2 regions of the Sporacetigenium mesophilum DSM 16796 genome follow, and region 2 is predicted to be linked to the other one. Evidence: riboswitches for the same ligand, from Rfam matches in the RefSeq annotation. Region 2 holds a riboswitch; the other holds the start of a gene.
What was found. Region 2 has a riboswitch for FMN ahead of ribD (bifunctional diaminohydroxyphosphoribosylaminopyrimidine deaminase/5-amino-6-(5-phosphoribosylamino)uracil reductase RibD). Riboswitches for the same ligand answer to the same signal wherever they lie in the genome.
Positions count from the first base shown of each region.

Region 1: linked by a shared signal. The riboswitch ahead of BS62_RS09335 (ECF transporter S component) and the one ahead of ribD (bifunctional diaminohydroxyphosphoribosylaminopyrimidine deaminase/5-amino-6-(5-phosphoribosylamino)uracil reductase RibD) in region 2 are both predicted to bind FMN.

Region 1 is NZ_JCANUR010000010.1:30,232-38,002, forward strand. Features, by position in the region: gene BS62_RS09325 (Tex family protein) at 1-1,923, shown strand, start outside; gene BS62_RS09330 (amidohydrolase) at 1,986-3,152, shown strand; FMN riboswitch at 3,211-3,327, shown strand; gene BS62_RS09335 (ECF transporter S component) at 3,474-4,088, shown strand; gene tsaE (tRNA (adenosine(37)-N6)-threonylcarbamoyltransferase complex ATPase subunit type 1 TsaE) at 4,188-4,640, shown strand; gene tsaB (tRNA (adenosine(37)-N6)-threonylcarbamoyltransferase complex dimerization subunit type 1 TsaB) at 4,640-5,359, shown strand; gene rimI (ribosomal protein S18-alanine N-acetyltransferase) at 5,349-5,795, shown strand; gene tsaD (tRNA (adenosine(37)-N6)-threonylcarbamoyltransferase complex transferase subunit TsaD) at 5,812-6,825, shown strand; gene glgB (1,4-alpha-glucan branching protein GlgB) at 6,991-7,771, shown strand, end outside.
Region 2 is NZ_JCANUR010000001.1:373,006-380,776, reverse strand. Features, by position in the region: gene BS62_RS01885 (GNAT family N-acetyltransferase) at 1-193, opposite strand, end outside; partial or broken gene BS62_RS01880 (ABC transporter permease) at 401-619, shown strand; gene ribH (6,7-dimethyl-8-ribityllumazine synthase) at 677-1,138, opposite strand; gene BS62_RS01870 (bifunctional 3,4-dihydroxy-2-butanone-4-phosphate synthase/GTP cyclohydrolase II) at 1,140-2,360, opposite strand; gene BS62_RS01865 (riboflavin synthase) at 2,375-3,025, opposite strand; gene ribD (bifunctional diaminohydroxyphosphoribosylaminopyrimidine deaminase/5-amino-6-(5-phosphoribosylamino)uracil reductase RibD) at 3,029-4,126, opposite strand; FMN riboswitch at 4,351-4,464, opposite strand; gene nhaA (Na+/H+ antiporter NhaA) at 4,546-5,670, opposite strand; cobalamin riboswitch at 5,833-6,008, shown strand; gene BS62_RS01850 (ABC transporter substrate-binding protein) at 6,140-7,087, shown strand; gene BS62_RS01845 (FecCD family ABC transporter permease) at 7,111-7,771, shown strand, end outside.

The sequences.
Region 1 (7,771 bases), on a different contig from region 2:
ATAAAAGAGCAGGGAAAATTAAATGAAGATATACAAACTAATGTAGAAAAAGCGGCTACACTTCAAGAAATAGAGGATATATATGCACCGTTCAAACCTAAAAAGAGAACTAGAGCTACTATTGCAAAAGAAAAAGGACTAGAGACTTTAGCTCTAGATGTATTAAACAAAAATATAGATATATATACTGAAGCAAATAAATATATAAATCCTGAAAAAGAGGTAAATACTTTTGAAGATGCTATAAAAGGTGCATCTGATATAATAGCTGAAATAATAGGTGAAGATTCATATGTTAGAAAGTATATAAGAAATCTTGCCTTAAATGAGGGAGTAATAAATACTAAAAATTCTAAAGATGAAAAGTCAGTTTACGATATGTATTATGATTATAGTGAAAATATAAAAACTATGGCACCTCATAGAATACTTGCTATAAATAGAGGAGAAAAAGAAGAATACATAAAAGTTAAAATGGAAATTAACAATGATAAAATAATAGAAAATATAAATAAAAGATACATAAAAGATATAAACAAAAAATGTGAAGAATTTATAAAAAATGCTATAGAAGATTCATATAAAAGGCTTATATATCCATCTATTGAAAGAGAAATAAGAACTTATTTAACAGATATAGCTCAAGAAAGAGCTATTAGTGTATTTGGTAAAAATGTTAAAAACTTATTATTACAGCCTCCTATAAAAAATAAAGTTGTAATGGGATTTGACCCAGCTTTTAGGACTGGATGTAAAATAGCTGTGGTTGATGAAAATGGGAAACTACTACATACTACAACTGTATATCCTACAGCACCTCAAAATAATGTAGAAAAAGCAAAAAATGAACTTATCGATATAATAAAAACATATAAAGTAGATATTATAGCCATTGGAAATGGAACAGCTTCAAGAGAGTCTGAAATATTTGCTGCAGACATGTTAAAAGAAATTGATAGTGAAGTAAAATATATAATAGTAAGTGAAGCTGGCGCTTCAGTTTATTCCGCATCAGAGCTTGCAAGTGAAGAACATCCAGACATAAATGTATCTTTGAGAGGTGCCATATCAATAGGTAGAAGACTACAAGACCCATTAGCAGAACTTGTTAAAATAGATCCTAAGAGTATAGGAGTAGGTCAATATCAACATGACGTAAACCAAAAAAGGTTAGAGGAAGTTTTATCTGGAGTAGTAGAAGATGCTGTAAATAGTGTAGGTGTAGATTTAAATACGGCGTCTTATTCACTTCTTCAATATGTTGCAGGGATAACTAAATCTATAGCTAAGAATATAGTTGATTATAGAGAAGAAAATGGAGTATTTACTTCAAGGGCTCAATTAAAAAAGGTTAAAAGGGTAGGGCCTTCAGCATTTTTACAATGTGCAGGATTTATGAGAATATCGGATGCTAAAAATCCACTAGATACTACAGGAGTACATCCAGAAAGTTATGATACATGCAAAACATTAATAGAAAAACTAGGATATAAATTAGATGATATATCAAATAAAAATATAAAAGATATAGATTCTGAAATTAATAAGGTAGGGATAGAAAACTTAAGCAAAGAACTTAATGTAGGTATACCTACATTAAAGGATATTATAAACGAAATAAAAAAACCAGGTAGAGATCCTAGAGAAGAAGGTATGAAGCCAGTATTTAGAAGTGATGTATTAAAAATAGAAGATATAATGAATGGTATGATACTTAAAGGAACAGTTAGGAATGTTGTAGATTTTGGTGCATTTATAGATATAGGAATTAAAAATGATGGATTAGTTCATAAATCAGAAATGAGTGATAAATTTGTAAAAAATCCTATGGATATAGTATCTATAGGAGATATCGTAGATGTTAAAGTAATATCTGTAGATTTAAATAAACAAAGAGTAGCTTTATCTATGAAGTCTATATAAGATAATACATTATGTATATATGTTATAATATTAGTATTCATAGTTAAATCAGGAGGGTTGAAATGTTATTTATTAAAAATGGGATTATTAATACAGTGACCAATGGGATTATACATGGAGATATTCTTATAGAAAATGGCAAAATAGTTGAAATTGGAAAAGATATAGTAGCCCCACTAGATGCTGAAGTTATAGATGCTACAGGAAAAGATATATACCCTGGATTTATAGATGCACACACACACTTAGGTTTATGGGAAGATGGTATGGGATTTGAAGGTGCAGATGGAAACGAAGAAACAGACCCAATAACGCCACATTTAAATCCTATAGATGGGATAAATCCTATGGATAGAACTTTTGAAGAAGCTGTATCTGGAGGAATAACATCTGTATGTACTACTCCTGGAAGTGCCAATGTTATGGGGGGGCAATGTATAGCTATAAAAACTCATGGCAAGAGAATAGATAAAATGATTATAAAAAACCCTGTTGCTTCCAAAATAGCTTTTGGTGAAAATCCAAAAAGTGTATATGGAAGAGATGAAAAAATGCCTCAAACTAGAATGGCCATAGCTGCACTTTTAAGAGAAACTCTTAAAAAAGCAGAGATTTATTTAGAAGACATGGTTGCATTTGAAGAAGATGAAGATGAAGAGTGTGAAGAACCAGAATACGATATAAAAATGGAATCACTATTACCTGTTATAAAAAGAGAAATACCGTTTAAAGTCCATGCTCATAGAGCCGATGATATGTTTACGGCTATAAGGATAGCAAAGGAATTTAATCTAAGATTATCGTTAGACCATTGTACTGAAGGGCATCTTATAGTAGATGAATTAGTTGAAGAAGGATACCCTGTTGTAGTAGGTCCAAGCTTATCTGAAAGATCAAAAATAGAATTAAGAAATTTAACATTTGATACTGCAGGAATATTATCTAACGCAGGACTTGATGTATGTTTAATGACAGATCATCCAGTTATACCTGTTCACTATTTGTCTGTATGTGCTGCTATTGCTATAAAGCATGGTATGAAAAAAGAAAAGGCTATAGAATCTATAACTATAAATCCTGCAAAAGTTTTAGGAATAGAAGACAGAGTTGGATCTATAGAAGTAGGAAAAGATGCTGATATAGTTATATGGAATAATGAACCTTTAGATGTTCAAAGCTACGTAGAATATACATTAATAGACGGAAAAATAGTATATAAAAAATTTTAATTGACGAATAGTCTTATTCAGTATAGAATATAATCATAGAAGAAGAAAAGTAAATAAAGATAATCTTCGGGGCAGGGTGTAATTCCCGACCGGCGGTATAGCCCGCGAGCTACTATGTAGCTGACTTGGTTAAATTCCAAGGCCGACAGTAAAGTCTGGATGAAAGAGGATTAAATACATGGTTATTGTTATAATTATAGTTTTATTAATAATTATAATGTTTATAATTATGTGTTTATATTGATTGCAAACAAAAGTCCGAAGATTTATCTTCGGACTTATTTTATTTTCTAATAAAATTTAAATTAGGAGGAATTGACAATGCAAAGCACAACAAATCAACATCAAACTAGATTCTTTTCAACACCAACTTTAGTAAAGGTGGCTGTACTATCAGCAATATGTTATGTTCTTATGTTTATACAATTTCCAATACCAGCAATCTTTCCAGATTTTTTAAAGATAGATATATCTGATGTTCCTGCTATATTAGGTGGTATGGCATTAGGGCCTGTTGCTGGAATAACAATTGAACTTATAAAAAATATATTACAAGCTTTAACAAATTCTACAACAGGTGGAGTTGGAGAATTAGCTAACTTTTTAATCGGTGGTTCATTTGTATTAGTGACATCGGTTATATACAGAAAAGGTAAAAGCTTAAAAAGTTCTATAATAGGTCTTATAGTAGGTACTATATTTATGACTGCAGTAGGAGCAATAGCTAATTACTTTATATTAATACCATTCTATACAAACTTTATGCCACTTGAAGCTATAATAGGCATGGGAAGTGCATTAAATCCTAAAGTAGTAGATTTAGCTACTTATATAATGTGGATGGTAACACCGTTTAATATAATAAAAGGAATTTTAATGTCTATAATAGTAGTACTTGTATATAAAAAAGTAGAATATATATTAAGAAAAGGATAAAAAAAGCGCTCAAAGCGCTTTTTTTATTTTGTAAAGCTTTATTATAGTAATTGGTTATAATATAATAGTATAGTTAATCTTTATAATGGAGATGGTTAAATGTTTAAAATATATTTAAAAAATGAAGAAGAAACAAAAGATATAGGATATAAATTAGGAAAGTTATTAAGCAAAAAAAGTGTTATATGTTTAGTAGGAGATTTAGGTGCTGGAAAAACTACATTAACGCAAAATATAGCTAAGGGATTAGAGATAGGTGATTATATAACAAGTCCTACATTTACAATAGTAAATGAATATGAAGGAAGAATTCCACTATATCACTTTGATGTATATAGAATAGGAAGTAGTGATGAAATGTACGATATAGGGTTTGATGAGTACATAAATTCAGATGGAGTTTGTATAATAGAATGGGCAAATTTAATTGAGGATATACTTCCAGATGAGTATTTATATATAGATATTAAATACAAAGAAAATGGACGAGAAATGACTTTAAATCCAAAAGGATATAAATATGAAGACATTGTTAAGGAGCTGTTAAAATAATGAAAGTACTAGGAATAGATACATCTTCACAAGCTGCTAGTATTGCAATAATGGAAAATGAAAAATTAATAGCAGAATATACTATAAATACTAAGAAAACTCATTCTCAAAAGCTTATGATAATGATAGAAGAAATGTTTAATTTAAGCGATATGAAAATAGAAGAAATAGATTTAATAGGAGTTTGCATTGGTCCAGGGTCGTTTACAGGACTTAGAATAGGGATGTCAACGGCAAAGGCTATAGCCCATGTTAGAAACATACCAATTGTTGGAGTGAACTCATTAGAATCGTTAGCATTTAATATGAGCTTTTCTAAATACACTATATGCCCTATAATTGATGCCCAAAGAAATCAAGTATATACTAACAGTTATTCATGGGAAAATAATGAACTTATATCTAAAGATGATATAAATGTAATTTCTATAGATGAGTTAATAGAAAATGCAAAAAATGGACCTGAAGAAGTAATATTATTAGGAGAAGCTATAAGTTTATATAAAGAAAAAATTGAAAATGCAAAAAATATAAATATAGCACCTAGTTCAAATAATATATCTAGAGCAAGTAGCTTATGTCAACTAGCTATTAATAAATATAATAACAAAATAGATGTCCATAATTGTTATACTATAAATCCAATGTATATAAGAAAATCTCAAGCAGAAGTCCAATACGATGAAAAAATGAAGAGGATGCAGCAAAATGAACAATAACTTAATTATAAGAGATATGAAACTTGAAGATATTGATGGAGTATATAACGTAGAAAAATCTTGTTTTCCAGACCCATGGAGCAAAGAATCATTTAAAAAAGAAATACAAAATAAGTTAGCAAAGTATTTAGTTGCACAGATAGAGGACAAGGTAGTTGGTTATGTTGGAGCTTGGTTTGTAATAGATGAAGCGCATATAACTAATGTAGCTGTAAGCCCAGAATATAGAGGTCAAAAAATAGGGGATAAAATAGTAAAATCTCTTATAGATGAATGTCGGGAAAATAAAATAAAAGCTATGACTTTAGAAGTTAGAGTATCCAATATTGTAGCTCAAAATTTATACAAAAAGTATGGTTTTAAGTTAGCTGGTGTTAGAAAAGAGTACTACAGTGACAATAAAGAAGATGCTCTTATAATGTGGAAACATTTATAAAAAAGGAAGTGTATTTATGAAAGATATAATAACTTTGGCTATAGAAACTAGCTGCGATGAAACCTCAGCAGCAGTTTTAAAAAATGGTAGAGAAATATTGTCGAATATAGTATCTACTCAAATTGAATTACATAAAAAGTTTGGAGGAGTAGTTCCTGAAGTTGCTTCTAGAAAACATATAGAAAATATAGATATGGTAGTACAAGAATCCTTAGATAAGGCTAATGTATGTTTTAATGATATAGACCATATAGCTGTGACATATGGACCAGGGTTAGTGGGAGCATTACTAGTTGGATTATCTACTGCAAAAGCTTTAGCTTATACTCTAGGTAAACCCTTAGTAGGAGTTAATCATATAGAAGGACATATAAGTGCTAATTACATAGAAGATAAAAAGTTAGAACCACCATTTATATGTTTAATAGTATCTGGAGGACATACCCATTTAGTTGAAGTTAAGGATTATGGTAGCTACGAAATATTAGGAAAAACTAGAGATGATGCATCAGGTGAGGCATTTGATAAAATAGCTAGAGCTTTGAACTTAGGATATCCAGGCGGACCTATAATAGATAAACTATCTAAAATTGGAAATAAAAATGCAATAGAATTTCCAAGGGCTTATATAAATGATGGATATGATTTTAGTTTTAGCGGATTAAAGTCATCTGTACTGAACTATATAAACTCTAAAAAAATGAAAGATGAAGAAATAGTAGTAGAAGATGTAGCTGCATCATTTCAGGAAGCTGTTGTTGAAGTATTAGCTAATAAAGCTATAAAAGCAGCACTAGAAAAAGGATATGATAAAGTTGTTTTAGCTGGAGGAGTTGCAGCAAACTCAGGATTGAGAGAAAAATTACAAGAGTTAGGAAGTAATAAAAATATAGCTATAAAATATCCACCTATAGATTTATGCACCGATAATGCAGCTATGATAGGTTGTGCAGGATATTATAACTATATAAAAGGAAAAACTCATGATATGAGTTTAAACGCAATATCAAACCTAAAATTAGGTCAGTAGCACCCATTCAATATGGGTGCTTTTTTGCGAATTTTTTTAAAATTTAAATTTCAACAAAAATTTATTAATTATTTTCGCACGTTATATTTTTTTTCGACAGAAGGTATATATTATAATACCTTTATGTATCACGGGATAAACATAGAGAAAAGATGGGGATAAATTATGAAAACAAATAAAATAAACAATTTTAAATCTTATGATTTTATGGGGGCTCATTTAGTGGATAACGATGATAAACAAGGGGTAAGCTTTACTGTGTGGGCGCCTAATGCAAAAGAAGTATATTTAGTTGGAGAATTTAACAATTGGAATAAAAACTCTCATCCAATGAAAAAGATAGATTCCGGCAACTGGCATATATTTATTAGGAATATAAATGAAGGTGTTGCATATAAATATAAAGTTATAGGGAAAGATGGAGTATCAAGAATGAAATCTGACCCATATGGATTTTTCAGTGAAAAAAGGCCTAATAACGCTTCTATAGTATATGATATTGAGGGCTATAAATGGAATGATATTGAATGGATGAAGAGTAGAGAAAAAGATAATATATATGAAAAACCTATAAATATATATGAAGTTCATTTAGGATCATGGAAAAGAAAATGGGATGGAGAATTTTTTAAATTTGAAGAACTTCATGAAATGATAGATTATGTAAAAGATATGGGTTATACCCATATAGAAATATTGCCAATAACTGAGCATCCATTAGACGAGTCATGGGGTTATCAAACTACAGGATATTATAGCGTAACAAGTAGATATGGAACCCCAAAGGGCTTCATGGAATTTATAGATATATGTCATACGAATGGTATAGGAATAATTTTAGATTTTGCTTATAGTCATTTTTGTAAAGATGACCATGGACTTTATAAATTTGATGGAACTTCTCAATACGAATATGAAGACCCTACAAAAGCTGAGAATATAGGAT
Region 2 (7,771 bases):
CACCTATAACAACTTCTGCTGCCTTACGTTTAAATAGGGAATCCATAAGTACTTCCTCAGTTGCAACTACATCATTTAACATTTTTTCATAGTCAGCCAACTCTTTAATAAAGTTAAGAATTAAATTAACATCATCTTCCCTGGCAAATCTTATCTTTAACCCCTCTAGTTTTGTGTCAAATACTTTATCCATATTATACTCCCCCTGTTATAATAAAATATCTTGTGTAATTATATTATCATAATTCAAACAAAAATTCCAATTTTCTAATAATATTACCAGGGAAATTAAAGTTATAAATATACTTTATTAATAGTAAATTTATTACTAGCCCTTGGTTCACTAGCACTTTGAACTTTGTTGTCATCATTTGCTAAAAATTAATTTCAATTATTTCAATTTATACCAGCTATAATAGTTCCTCAAATATTATTTAGTGGTGTGTTTGATATATCAAACTCTCCAAAATGGGTTGAAATTCTATCAAAATTATTCCCTATGACTTATGGAGCAGAGGCTCTAAAAAATGTAGCTTTAAAAGGATACAATTTAGGAGATATAAAATCTGATATTTTAGTATTAAATATATTAGCATTAAAGAAATATAGAAAAGTATAAAAATAGACTACCTATATGTGTAGTCTATTTTTATACTAAATACTTTTATATTAATTATTAAAATTCATTAAGCAAGTTTGCCATTTCTATAGCTGTAACTGCTGCATCATATCCTTTGTTACCTGCTTTTGTTCCAGCTCTTTCTATTGCTTGTTCAATAGTATCAGTAGTTAATACACCAAACACTACAGGAACTTCAGTTTCTAAAGATACACTTGCAACACCTTTTGTCACTTCACTAGATACATAATCAAAGTGAGGTGTAGCTCCTCTTATTACCGCACCAAGACATATGACTGCATCATATTTTTTAGACTTAGCCATTTTCTTTGCAACAAGTGGGATTTCAAAAGCTCCTGGAGCCCATACTATATCAATTTCAGTGTCTTCTACTCCATGACGTTTTAACCCATCTATTGCTCCTGATAAAAGCTTACCACCAATAAACTCATTAAATCTACCAACTATAATTCCGTATTTTTTTCCTTGAGATATTAATTTTCCTTCAAAAGTTTTCATATTATTTCCCTCCATTGTTTTCGTTAAATTTTAATATATGACCCATTTTTTCTTGCTTAGTTCTTAAATACTGCTCATTTCTTTCATTATGATTCATTTGTATTGATACTCTATCTACAATTTCTATTCCATATCCAGTAAGTCCAGCTATTTTCTTTGGATTATTAGTCATAAGTTTTATTTTTTCTACTCCAAGGTCTACAAGGATTTGGGCACCAATTCCATAATCTCTCATATCTTCAGGGAAGCCTAGAGCTAAGTTTGCTTCTACTGTATCCATTCCTTTATCTTGAAGTTCATAAGCTTTAAGTTTATTTATAAGGCCGATTCCTCTTCCTTCTTGTCTCATATAAAGAAGTATTCCTCTGCCTTCTTCTTCTATTGATTTCATTGCTGCTGCAAATTGTTCTCCACAGTCACATCTTAATGATCCAAATGCATCTCCTGTAAGACATTCTGAGTGAACTCTTATAAGTACAGGCTCACCATTTGAAATATCTCCCTTTACCAAAGCAACATGATGTTCTCCATTTAAGATATTTTCGTATCCTACGATTTCAAAGTCACCATACTTTGTAGGCATATCTGCTTTTGTTACTCTTTTTACATATACTTCTTTTTCTCTACGATAAGATATTAAATCAGCAATAGTAATAAGTTTAAGATCATGTTCTTTTACATAATCCATTAAATCAGGAACTCTAGCCATAGTACCATCTTCATTCATAATTTCACATATAACACCTGCTGGATAAAGTCCTGCCATTCTTGCAAGGTCTACAGCTGCTTCAGTGTGTCCTGCTCTTTTTAGTACTCCACCAGCTTTTGCTTCAAGTGGAAATACATGTCCAGGTCTTTTAAAATCTTCATGTGTCGTATCTTTTCCTAAGACCTTTGCTATTGTATCTGATCTTTCATGAGCTGAAATCCCAGTTGTAGTTTCTATAGCATCTATTGATACTGTAAAAGCTGTTTGATGAGAATCTGTATTTCTACTTACCATAGGGTAGATATCTAATTCCTTTAATCTTTCTCCTATAATAGGCATACAGATAAGTCCTCTACCATATTTAGCCATAAAGTTAATAGCCTCAGGTGTAACTTTCTCTGCAGCCATAAGTAAGTCACCTTCATTTTCTCTATCTTCATCATCTACTACAACTACTATCTTCCCAAGCTTTATATCTTCAATTGCTTCTTCTATAGTGTTAAATTTACTCATTTTTTTACCCTCCTCTATACGAATCCATTTGCACTTAAAAAATCAAAATCAATACCTTTTTTAACTGGAGCTTGTTCTTTAGCTCCTAAAAGTTTCTCAATATACTTGCCTATCATATCGCATTCTAAATTTACTTCATCGCCAACTTTTTTTCTAAGAAGTGTAGTCATATCTTTTGTATGTGGTATTATAGAAACCTTAAATATTGATTCATCTACATATGCAACAGTTAGGCTTACACCGTCTATTGCAATAGACCCTTTTTGAACTATATATTTTAAAATTTCAGGTGATGCAGAAATTGAAACCCATATTGCATTGTCTTCTCTTTCATAGCCTCTTATAATTCCCATGCCATCAATATGGCCACTTACTATATGTCCACCTAGTCTATCACCTAATCTCAAAGCTCTTTCTAGGTTAACTTCATCTCCAGGAGAAATACTTTTTAGATTACTTCTCCTCATAGTTTCTGCCATAACATCTACACTAAACTTGTTACTATCAAATGAAGTTACTGTAAGGCAAACACCATTAGTAGCTATACTATCTCCTAACATTACATTTTTAAGTACTTTATTAGCTTTGATTATTATTTTCGCTGACTTCTCAGATTTAATAATAGATTCAATTTTTCCTATTTCTTCTACTAACCCTGTGAACACACCTTATTCCTCCTTTCTTATATAGCCTTCTATCATTATGTCATTACCAAAGGCATGAATATTTATATTCTTAAGATTTATAGCATTTTTCATATATGATTTTCCTATTCCACCTACTGGAGTTTTTGAATTACTTCCTCCTATTATCTTAGGTGCAATAAAAGAATTTACCTTATCTACAATTCCTTCATTAAGTGCAGAATAATTCAACTCGCTTCCACCTTCTAAAAGAATACTGTCTATTTTTCTTTCTCCAAGAGCTTTCATTAAAAATACTAAATCAACTTTATCACTAGAAGGGGTAACAATTACTTCTGCTCCCTTTTCTTCTAAAGCTTTTATTTTGTCACAATTAGCATTTTGGGTAGTTGCTATAATTGTTTTTGCATCTGATTTAAGATTTAAGACATTTGATTGTAGTGGTATCCTAAGTTTACTATCTATAATTATCCTTATTGGATCTTTCCCTTTTCCATCTTCTAATCTTGTATTTAAAAATGGATCATCCTTTAGAATAGTTCCTATCCCTACCATAATACCTGACACCCTATGTCTTAATTTATGTACATATTTTCTTGAAAGCTCTCCTGTTATCCATTTAGAGTCTCCAGTATGTGCTGCAATTTTTCCATCTAATGTCATAGCTGTTTTCATAATACAAAATGGAAGTTTTGTGGTTATATATTTTAAAAATATCTCGTTAAATTTTCTTCCTTCTTCCTCTAACACGCCACTAACTACTTCTATTCCATTATTTTTTAGAATTTGTATACCTTTTCCTGAAACTAATGGATTTGGATCCTTTAAACCTATTACTACCTTTTTTATTCCCTTTTCTACTATTGCATTTGCACATGGAGGTGTTTTTCCATAATGCGAACAAGGTTCAAGGGTAACGTACATAGTAGCTCCTTTAACGTCTTCTGTTGCATTTTTAAATGCATTTATCTCAGCATGGTTACCACCGTAAATTTCATGATATCCTTCACCAATTATTTTTCCATTTTTTACTATTACTGCTCCTACTAATGGATTGGGGCTTGTATATCCGGTTCCTTTTTGTGCTAATTCTAAAGCTCTTTTCATATACTTAACATCCAATATAACCCCTCCAATTCATTTTCTTAAATCAAAAAATTCGCTTTGCTCATGTCGCCAACGACCTAAAAAACAGGTCCGTTGCTCAAGTTTATATGTTGGAAATTATCATTTCCTTATAACTAAAATAAGCCCTGAGAATAAATTCTCAGGGCTTATTATGCACAAATAGACAACAACTAATACTATTATCCCAAACTTTGGAATAATAATATTCGTACATATATTTTAATCTTCTTCCATCCAGACTTTACTGTCGGCCTTGGAATCTCACCAAGTCAACCTTTCGGCTCGCGGGCTTTACCGCCGGTGGGGAATTTCACCCCGCCCTGAAGATTTATTTACTTTTGTTAAATTTATAATAACATCACAAAATGATACTGTCAATTATATATTTTTATAAAATTCGACTTATTTTTCATTTACCACCTTTTTGTTATATAACTCAGTCTAAGCGATCTTTTTAGTGAATCTACAACAATTGTAATTATATAGGATAAACCTATTGATATAACTAAGGAAATTAATATTGATATTTTAGCAATATCCGTAATTTCACTTGAATTACTAAAAGCTATTTCAGATACAAAAATAGACATTGTAAATCCTATACTTGCAAGTACAGCTACGTTGAATATTGATAGCCAACTCGCATTTTTAGGTTTTTGTGTTATATGAAGTTTTGTCGCTATGTAAGTAAATAACATTATACCTAATGGTTTTCCTATAACTAATCCAAAAATAATTCCTTGAATTAAAGTACTGCCTTCAACAAAGTTGATATTTGTGTTTAATTTTATTGCTGTATTCGATAAAGCAAATAATGGCAATATAAAAAAGCTTGATAAGTTTGATATATTATGTTCCAAGTTGCGATTAAGTGGCATAACTAATCCTAACAATACTCCACTAATAGTTGAATGTATTCCACTTTTATGTACAAAATACCAAAGAAATAATCCTAAAATCATATATATATATGTCTTTTTTATTTTAAATACTTTATTCATAATATATATAATAACTGTTGTTAAAGCTGCAATTAAAACATACTTAATATCTATGTTAGACGGATACAAAACACCTATAACCATTATTGATATCAAATCATCTACAACTGCTAATGATAATAAAAATATTTTCAATCTATGATTTAATCTATTTTCTAACATCATAAATATACCTATAGCAAATGCTATGTCAGTTGCTATGGGTATTCCTACCCCTTCAATATAAATGGTATTATTGTTAAATATAATAAATATTATTGCTGGTACTAATACCCCTCCAATAGCAGCTATTATAGGAAATGATGCTTTTTTAAAACTTGATAAGTTACCATATAATACTTCTTTTTTTATTTCTAAAGACGCTCCTAAAAAAAATATTGCCATTAAAAAATCATTAACAATCATATGAACATTAAAGTCATTAAATATTTTTATCTCATTAAAAAAATAATTATGAATATATCCAAATGGACTATTGGCTACAATTAATGCTATTAAACTAAATACAACTAATAATATTCCCGGCAAACATCTCATAGTACTTCCCCCATTTAATAATAATAAATATATATTAATATATAATGTTATGCAGACATGTACTATGACTATTCTATATAAATAAAATATGTTTATTATTTTCAAAATATTTCCATATTCCATTGACACTAATATATCACTGAGCTAAAATAAATGTGTACAATATAATATATTGTGTTAGGTGTTCCTTTAAGGAATTAAAAGGGAAAGCGGTTAGAATCCGCTGCAGCCCCCGCTACTGTATACGGTGACGAAACTCATTATCCACTGATTTTTTCGGGAAGGAGAGTTAAGGATGACCCGTTAGCCAGGAGACCTGCCTAATACACTACTAAATCTTTCGGAGGGAGAGATGGATGTACATGCCTTTTTAGGTACATTCAAATTAAGACTTCGAGCAAGTCTTTTTTTTATTGCCTTTTTACAATATACGGGGGAAGAAAAAATATTTTATTAGGGGGAATTTGAAATGAAAAGTTTTTCAAAGAAAGTCGCACTATTATTTTTAAGTATTTTTATGGTTTCATCATTATTAACAGGCTGTACTAGTACTACTACTAATACTGAAAAAACTGAAAATACTACAAACACTACATATCCACTAGAATTTACAGATGCATATGACAGAAAGGTTACCTTAGACAAAAAACCTGAAAGAATAGTATCATTATCTCCAAATATGACAGAAACAGTTGCAGCACTTGATTCATTAGATAGATTGGTTGGTAGAACTGATTATTGTGACTATCCTACTGATGTAAAAAATGTTGAATCAATTGGGGATATTACAGAGCCAAATATAGAAAAAATAGTTGAATTAAAACCAGATGTTGTTTTAGCATCTTCACTTACTAAAAGAGAAATTATAGATAAAATAGCACAATTAGGTATAAATGTTATTGTAATAATTGAACAAGAAGACTTTGATGGCGCCTATACTTCAATAAAGAAGGTTGGTCAAATTATAGATAAAAATGAAGATGCAACTAAAGTAATTAAAGGAATGAAGGACAAAATTGCCGAAGTAGAAACTAAGGTTAAAGATGCAAAAACTAATCCAAAAATTTATTATGTTGTAAGTTATGGTCAGTATGGAGATTATACTGCGACAGGCGAAACTTTTATATCAGCAGCTATTGATAAATCTGGTGGTTTAAATATTGCAAAAGACGTTACTGGTTGGAAATATAGTCTTGAAAGTGTTGTTGAAAACGACCCTGATATAATAATATGTCCAATAAACCCAGCAAAATTAAAATCAGAATTTGTTCAAACAAATGGATATAAAGATCTAAGAGCTGTTAAAGAAGGAAAAGTATTTGAAGTAGATAATAGTAAACTAGACAGACAAGGACCAAGACTTGCTGAAGGTCTTGAAGAACTTGCAAAGGTTATTCACCCAGAATTATTTAAGTAAAATAGTTGAAAGAAGGAATTATAATGAATTTTAATGACAAGAAAAAATACTATACAGGTTTATTTGCTATAGGTATAGGAATTTTAATGCTTTTAATTATAATTTCTATAACTTTAGGTTCTGCTGATGTTTCAGTTACTGATTCTTTTAGAATTATTGCCTCTAAAATCCCTATTATTAATGAATTTGTTAATATAGATGATATAAAACTATCCTCTAGTGTTATTATATTAAAAATCAGATTACCAAGGATAATTTTGGCAGCCCTTGTTGGTATAAATCTTTCATTGGTTGGCGCTGTATACCAAGGGATATTTAAAAATCCAATGGCTGATCCATATGTTCTAGGTGTATCCTCTGGTTCTGCACTTGGTGCCGCTGTTTCCATAGTATTTGGCATTCAGACAATGCTTTTAGGAATCAGCGGTGTAGCTTTAGCAGCTTTTATTGGAGCTATAATAACAACAGTTTCAGTTTATAACATAGCAAGGGTTGGGAATAAGGCATCTACAATAAATTTACTTTTAGCAGGTGTTGCTGTTAGTTTTTTCTTGTCATCTTTAATATCAATATTAATGATCTTTAATAGAAATGAAATTGATAAAATAATTTTTTGGACTATGGGTAGTCTTTCAGCTGCTAGTTGGTCTCAGGTTATTTTTCTATTATTTATTACAATACCTC